One region of the Pseudomonas sp. LS.1a genome, then DNA from elsewhere that is predicted to be linked to it. Evidence: riboswitches for the same ligand, from Rfam matches in the RefSeq annotation. Region 1 holds a riboswitch; the other holds the start of a gene.

Region 1 (3,942 bases):
TCATGGTCATCGTCGTCATGGTGCGAATCGTGGTGGGTACGGCGGCCATCGATGTGCGCCTCGGATTCGGCGCCTACGCCCAACAGCACTTCCAGCGGCAGCTTGCCGCTGCTGGCCTCGATCACCTTGACTGCCGGCGGCAGTTCTTCGGCCACTTCGGCGCGGACCTTGGCCAGGCCTTCGGCGTCGATCAGGTCGGCCTTGTTCAGCACCACCAGGTCAGCGCTGGCCAGCTGGTCGGCGAACAGTTCGTGCAGCGGCGATTCGTGGTCCAGGTTAGGGTCGAGCTTGCGCTGGGCATCGACCTGGTCCGGGTAGGCGGCGAAGGTGCCGGCTGCCACGGCCGGGCTGTCGACCACCGTGATCACCGCGTCGACGGTGCAGGCATTGCGGATTTCAGGCCACTGGAAGGCTTGTACCAGCGGTTTGGGCAGGGCCAGGCCGCTGGTTTCGATGAGGATATGGTCCAGGTCGCCACGGCGTGCCACCAGCTCGCGCATCACCGGGAAGAACTCTTCCTGCACGGTGCAGCACAGGCAGCCGTTGGCCAGCTCGTAGACGCGACCGCTGGCTTCTTCCTCGGTGCAACCGATGCTGCACTGCTTGAGGATTTCGCCGTCGATGCCCAGTTCGCCGAACTCGTTGACGATCACCGCAATGCGGCGGCCCTGGGCGTTGTCGAGCATGTGGCGCAGCAAGGTAGTCTTGCCCGAGCCGAGGAAGCCGGTGACGATGGTGACGGGGAGCTTGGCCAGTGTTTTCATGTCGCATTGCCCTTGGCAGATTGGCGCGGGCATGCAGGACGACAGCCGCAGGCCAGGCCGGCCGGGCTTGTTCGCCACCGGATCACCCCGCCCGGTTGAAAGTCGAAAACGTGACGAGGCAGGTCTCCTGGCTCGCACCGTTCCATGTGCCCGCTGGTGCAGCAGGCTGGCGGGATGACGCCTTCCCGCGCGCGGGCGCAGTGGCTGTGTCGATCCGTTGTCGGTGCTTACAGTTGCGGGGGCAGCCGCGGCTTGTACCGCGTTCCCGTCTTAGCTTCGGCCTGGCCGAAGAACCTCGAACTGGCAAGGCTACGCAGTGGCTGGCGGGTGGTCAACCATTGCTGCTGGTGCTTGCCTCGATATGTTCAGCGCCTGGAAGACCTCCGCCGGCAGGAGTTTCGTGACTGGCCGTTCCCGATCCGCCACGGATGTATTATGGTGGCGTGGTGCGCATATAACAGCAGCCCGAGCGATCGGGCACTTGCAAGACAATGAGGGTGTCATGAGCAACGAAAGCATTAATTGGGACAAGCTGGGTTTCGACTACATCAAGACCGACAAACGCTACCTGTCCGTATGGCGCAATGGCGAGTGGGACAAGGGCACCCTGACCGAAGACAACGTACTGCACATCAGTGAAGGCTCCACCGCCCTGCACTATGGCCAGCAGTGCTTCGAGGGCCTGAAGGCCTACCGTTGCAAGGACGGTTCGATCAACCTGTTCCGCCCGGACCAGAACGCTGCCCGCATGCAGCGCAGCTGCGCCCGCCTGCTGATGCCGCAGGTGCCGACCGATGTGTTCATCGAGGCATGCAAGCAAGTGGTCAAGGCCAACGAGAAGTTCGTGCCACCGCACGGCAAAGGCGCCCTCTACCTGCGTCCGTTCGTGATCGGCACCGGTGACAACATTGGCGTGCGCACCGCCCCCGAGTTCATCTTCTCGATCTTCGCCATCCCGGTTGGCTCGTACTTCAAGGGCGGCATGAAGCCGCACAACTTCCAGATCTCCAGCTTCGACCGCGCCGCCCCGCAAGGCACCGGTGCGGCCAAGGTCGGTGGCAACTACGCGGCCAGCCTGCAGCCGGGCGCTGAAGCGAAGAAAGCCAACTTCGCCGACGCCATCTACCTCGACCCGCTGACCCACACCAAGATCGAGGAAGTCGGTTCGGCAAACTTCTTCGGCATCACCGCCAACAACGAGTTCGTCACCCCGAAATCGGCCTCGGTGCTGCCAGGCATCACCCGCCTGTCGCTGATGGAACTGGCGCAATCGCGCCTGGGCCTGACCGTGATCGAAGGCGATGTGGAAATCAACAAGCTGGACCGTTTCGTCGAAGCCGGCGCCTGCGGTACCGCTGCGGTGATCACCCCGATCGGCGGCATCGAGTACAACGGCAAGTTGCACGTGTTCCACGACCTGGAAAAGGTCGGCCCGGTTACCCAGAAGCTCTACAACGAGCTGACCGGTATCCAGAGCGGTGATGTGGAAGCACCGGCAGGCTGGATCGTCAAGGTCGCCTGAGGCGCTTTAGCGGTTTGAAAAACGGGGCATGCCAGCAATGGCATGCCCCGTTTTTCATTGGTTGACGCGGGCACCATTGTGGGAGCGGCCTTGTGTCGCGAAAGGGCCGCAAAGCGGCCCTCGGAATTCAGCGCAGTTGCATAAATTTCTGGGGCTGCTCTGCAGCCCTTTCGCGACACAAGGCCGCTCCCACAATGGGGCCTGCATCGGCAAAACATTTATGCAAGGCGGCGCTGCATCAACAGGTGCCGGGCTTTGTCGAAGGCCCAGTTGTACAGCACGGTGTAAGGCAAGATGATCACGAAGAAGCCCAACTCCACCATGAACGCCTGCAGCAACGAAATCTCCAGCATCCACGCCGCCACCGGCAGGCACCACACCACCAGCCCGGCCTCGAAGCCCAGGCCGTGCACAAAGCGTGCGCTAGCCCTCCAGTGTATGCGCTCGACCCGCACGTAGCGGTCGACCAGCGCGTTGTAGACCATGTTCCACAGCATGGCGATGACCGACAGGGTCACCGCCAGCGCCCCCGCCGTCGCCAGTGACTTGCCCATGATCCAGGACAACAGCGGCGCACACAGCAGCACGGCGAACACTTCATAACCGACGGCGTGAACCAGGCGTTCGGTGAAAGACACGTTTTTCATTGCAAATTCCATCCATTGCGTGAGACGTGCTTCCTATTTTCTTTGACAGAACCGATACTCGCGAAATAGCTACCATCGGTTTTATCAATAGCATGCGCTACTCACCCGAAGCTCTGGTCGCCTTTGTCGAAGCCGCATCGCTGGGTTCGTTCTCCGCTGCGGCGCGCAAGCTGCGCAAAAGCCAGTCCACTATCAGCATTGCCATCGCCAATTTCGAGGCCGATGTGGGTTGCCCGCTGTTCGACCGTGGCGGCCGCCACCCCTCGCTGAACGAGGCTGGGCGGCAGGTGCTGAGCCATGTCGAGGCGATCCTCGATGCCAGCGCCCGGCTCGATGCCCTGGCGGTGCGCCTGGCAGAAAATGTCGAGGCACTGGTCTCGGTGGTGATGTCGGACAGCTACAGCGTGACCTTCCAGGGCGCGGTGATGGCCCGCTTCGCCCAGCACTATCCGCATACCGAACTGCGCTGCGGCCCGTCGGAAGATGCCGATGTGATCGAGCTGATCCAGCAGGGCCTGGCACACATCGGCATTCTTGCCACGCAACCCAGCTACCCCGCAGACGTTGCCGTGGCGCGCTTGCCCGAGCAGGCCGAGTTTGGCGTGTACGTGGCCAGCGGGCATTCATTGGCAGCTTTGCCTCAGGTGCAGATGCAGCACCTGGAGAGCGTACGGCAGCTGTATATCAAGACCTATGCCCCCAGCCTGCACCACGGTCGCGGCCAGGCCTGGTCGGCACCGGATTACCTCACCCTGCTGGAGTTCGCCGTGCGCGGGTTCGGCTGGGCCGAACTGCCCAGGGCGCTGGTGGCACGGTTTGGCAGTGGGCTGGTGGAGTTGCAGGTGGCCGGGTACCCGCGACGGGTTGACATGGACGTGGCCTGGTCGAGCCGGCGCGCGCTCGGGCCAGCCGGGCAGTGGCTGGTGCGGCAGATGTTGGGGCGGTAGGCTTCTTTCAATTTCACGATTCTGGGGTGCGAGTGGAGCTACCGCATCCGCGCGAGCGGCAC
Region 2 (3,942 bases), 1.2 Mb from region 1:
GGCGACAGGGCGCGGCATGGGCAAAGCTTCCTGTTCAGGAGGCGCGAAAACGCAAGATGCGTGCGCCGTCGAAGGGGTCGGTGAGGTAGTGGGCGTGCACGCCGAAAGTGCTTAGCAGGCGCTCGGGGTTGAGCACTTCGAGCGGCTTGCCGAGGGCGACCAGGCGGCCCTTGTCGAGCACCGCGACGCGGTCGCAGGTAAGTGCCTGGTTGAGGTCGTGCAAGGCCACCAGGGTGGTCACCGGCAGGGCTTGCACCTGTTGCAGCAGGCCCAGCTGGTGCTGGATATCGAGGTGGTTGGTCGGCTCGTCCAGCAGTAGCACCTGCGGCCGTTGCGCCAGGGCACGGGCGATGTGCACGCGTTGGCGCTCGCCACCGGACAGCGAGCCCCACAGGCGTGTGCGCAGGTGCAGGGCGTCGAGGTCGGCCAGGGCCTGTTCGACGATCGCGCGGTCTTCCCGGGAGAACGGCGCCAGCGCCGACAGCCAAGGGGTGCGGCCCAAGGCAACGGCGTCGAACACGCTGATCGCATCGAGGGTATCGGCCTGCTGTTCGACCAGCGCCAAGGCCTGGGCGACGCGGCGGCGGGGCAATTGTGCCAGCGGCTCGCCCAGCAGCTGCACGCAGCCGCTGCCTGGCTTGCGCAGCCCGGCCAGCACCTTCAGTAGCGAAGACTTGCCGGAGCCGTTGGGGCCGACGATGCCGAGGGTTTCACCGGCGACAACGCTTAGTTCGATATCGCTGAGCACGCTATTGCCGGCCAGTTGCAGCCCCAGGCTCTGGCAACTCAAGGGGGCCATCGGTACAGCCGTCATGACCGTCATGGGCGCCCCCGGCGGCTGACCAGGATCAGCGCGAAGACCGGTGCGCCGAGCAGCGCGGTGACCACGCCAACGGGGATCACCTGGCCAGGAATCAAGGTGCGCGACAGGATGTCGGCAGCAATCAGAAACAGTGCCCCGCCCAGGGCACTGGCAGGCAGCAGGCGGCTGTGCCCGGGGCCAAGCAGCAGGCGCAGGGCATGGGGAATCACCAGCCCGACAAAACCGATGGCGCCGACGATGGACACCATCACGGCGGTCACCAGTGCCGCGCAGCTGATCAACAGCAACTGGGTACGCCGTACCGGGATGCCCAGCGACGCCGCCGAGTCGGCACCGAAGGTGAAGGCATCCAGCGCACGGCGATACCACAGGCACACCACCAGCCCGAACAGCGCCACTGGCACGGCCAGCCACACCGAAGGCCAACGCACGCCACTGAGGTTGCCCAGCAGCCAGAACAGGATGCCGCGCGCCTGCTCGGCGGTGGCCGACTTGGTGATGAGGAAGGCGGTGAGGGCGTTGAACAGTTGCGAGCCGGCGATCCCGGCGAGGATCACCTGGGCGTTGTTGCTGCCCGGGCCGGCTGCGCGGGCCAGCACCAGCACCAGGGCGAATGCTGCCAGGGCGCCGATGAAAGCGCCGCCGGACATGCTCAGCGCCAGGCTGCCCAGGCCCAGCAGGCCGACCAGCACCGCACCGGTCGAGGCGCCGGCAGACAACCCCAGCAGGTAAGGCTCGGCCAACGGGTTGCGCAACAATGCCTGGAGGATCACGCCGCAGATGGCCAGGCCGGCGCCGCAGGCCGCAGCGACCAGGGTGCGGGTCAGGCGGTAGTTCCAGATGATGCCGGCGTCGATCGGGTCGACCGGGTAGCCGGCCTGCCACAGGTGGTTGGCCAGCACCTGGCCGACCACGCCGGGTGACAGGTTGGTTTCGCCGATGGCGGTGCCGGCCAGCAAGGCCGCCAACAGGGCGACCAGGGCAACGGCGATCGGTAACAGGCGCATCATCACTGGGCTGCTTTGCCGCTGGTGAAGGCGGCGGCCAGCGTCTGCAGGCCGCTGAACAAGCGAATGCCGGCCTGCATGGCGTCGGCGTCGAGGATGATGATGCGGTCGTGTTTCACCGCGTCCATGTTGCGCGTTACCGGGTCGCTGCGCAGGTATGCCAGCTTCTTCTGATAGTCGTCGGCGGGGTAGCGGCGGCGGTCCATGCGGGCGATGATCAGCCAGGTGGGGTTGGCCTTGGCCAGGGTTTCCCAGCCAACGGTCGGCCACTCTTCGCTGGACTCGACCACGTTGCGCACGCCGAGGGTGCGCAGCATGAAATCGGCGACCCCCTGGCGGCCTGCTACGTAGGGGTCGATGTGCAGGTCGGCGCTGGAGAACCAGAACAATGCCGAGGTGGTGGACAGATCCTTGCCGGCCAGTTGCGCCTTGGCGCTGTCCAGGCGGTTTCTGAGCTCGGCATTCAGGGCTGTGCCACGGTCCTGCACGTCGAAGATTTCCGCCAGCTGGCTGACGCTCTTGTAGATGCTTTCGACCTGGAACGCCTGCAGGCGGGTGCCGTCGGCGCCCACCAGGTTGTCCTTGCCTTCGCAGTCCGACGGCAGCAGGTAGGTGGGGATACTCAGTTCATCGAACTGCTCACGGGTGCCGACCGCCCCCTGGGCACCGACCATCCATTCGAACTGCACCGTCACCAGTTGCGGGCGCTTGCCCACTACTGCCTCGAAGCTGGGCTCGTTGTCGGCCAGGCGCGGCACCTTGTCGTTCTGTACCTGGTACTCGGGCAGCACGTTGTTGAACCACAGCGAGGTGGCCGCCAGTTTGTCACCCAGCCCCAGCGCGTAGAGCATCTCGGTACCGGCCTGGCCAATGGTGACCGCGCGCTCCGGCGCCTGGGCGAAGGTTTGCGGTTTGCCGCAGTTGTCGACCGTCAGCGGGTAGTGGGTGGCAGCAGCCTGGGCCAGGCCGGTGAGGCCGAGGCTGGCGAGCAGGGTGGCAAAACGGGGCAGCATGCTGGGCGATCTCCTATCGGACAGTTCGGGTGAGGAACGCACGGACAGGCATCGTCGAGCCCCCGCTGGCGGCAGGGGCAACACTGATAGCCAATCCCGGACACCCCGCCGGTTGGTGAATGTAGGCCGGCAGGTCTCCTGACTGGTGCGTCATGGCCTGGCTCCGCCTTCCCGGGTTGGTGGCCCAGTGGCATCGATGGAGCAGGCTCGGCACCTACAGTTGCGGGGGCAGTTCCGTTTGGCCCGAATTGGCGGGCCTGGGATTCCCTATTGATTCCGTGGTGGAAACCGGCGGCCGGCATGGTAGACCATCGCGCCGCCGGGTGAAAACGCTTTTCAGAAGTACTTCAGCCAGGTGATGTCGCGCCGCCGCGCCTTCAGGCGGGCGAACCAGCGTACCGGCAGGTACAGCGAAACCGCCAGCAGCACCGCCCCCAGCCACACCGCGGCGATGCCGTCGAAGCCGAAGTAGTCGCCATGGTTGCGGCCGAACAGCGCCACGCTGGCCAGGTACAGCAGCTTCAGCACATACAGGTGCAGCAGGTAGAAGAACATGGGGGCTGCACCGAACACCGCCAGGGCGCTGATCCAGCGGGCCTGGCCGGCGCGTTCGAAAGCGCGCAGCAACAGCAGGCCACAGCCCAGGGTCAGGGCCAGGAACAGCAGCGACGGTGGGTACTTGGTGATGTTGAAGAAGCTCATCAGGGTTTGCGTGAGGGTTGGGTAAGCGCTCCACGGCGCCTCGCCGTAGCCGTTGAGCAGGCGCAGCACGACAAAGCCCGGCAGCGCGATCAACCCGGCCAGCAGCAGGCGATGCTGGCGCTGGCCGGCCTCGCTGCCACGGGCGAACCACGGGCCAAGGCCGTAGCCCAGGGCGATGACACCGATCCACGGCAGCACCGGGTAGGAGGTGCGCAGGCGCAGGCTTTCGGAGAACTCAAGCCAGCCCCGGTCATGCAGGATTGCCCATGGCACGTGCAGGGCGGATTCGGCGCCAAAGTGCAGGCCATCGAGCAGGTTGTGGCCGGCGATGATGATTGCGCCCAAGGCGATCAGGGCGGCACGTGGCAACCAGACCAGCAGCGACAGGGCGATCATG

What was found. A riboswitch is a leader RNA that binds a small molecule or an ion and turns the genes downstream of it on or off. The one in region 1 is predicted to bind cobalamin.
Region 2: linked by a shared signal. The riboswitch ahead of MKK04_RS09545 (ABC transporter substrate-binding protein) and the one ahead of cobW (cobalamin biosynthesis protein CobW) in region 1 are both predicted to bind cobalamin.

What each region holds. Positions count from the first base shown of each region.
Region 1 is NZ_CP092827.1:3,229,688-3,233,629, forward strand. Features, by position in the region: gene cobW (cobalamin biosynthesis protein CobW) at 1-764, opposite strand, end outside; cobalamin riboswitch at 865-1,077, opposite strand; gene MKK04_RS14830 (branched-chain amino acid aminotransferase) at 1,267-2,286, shown strand; gene MKK04_RS14835 (multidrug/biocide efflux PACE transporter) at 2,505-2,933, opposite strand; gene MKK04_RS14840 (LysR family transcriptional regulator) at 3,026-3,880, shown strand.
Region 2 is NZ_CP092827.1:2,075,640-2,079,581, forward strand. Features, by position in the region: gene MKK04_RS09530 (OprD family porin) at 1-18, opposite strand, end outside; gene MKK04_RS09535 (ABC transporter ATP-binding protein) at 35-823, opposite strand; gene MKK04_RS09540 (FecCD family ABC transporter permease) at 820-1,833, opposite strand; gene MKK04_RS09545 (ABC transporter substrate-binding protein) at 1,833-2,843, opposite strand; cobalamin riboswitch at 2,955-3,151, opposite strand; gene MKK04_RS09550 (DUF1624 domain-containing protein) at 3,180-3,942, opposite strand, start outside.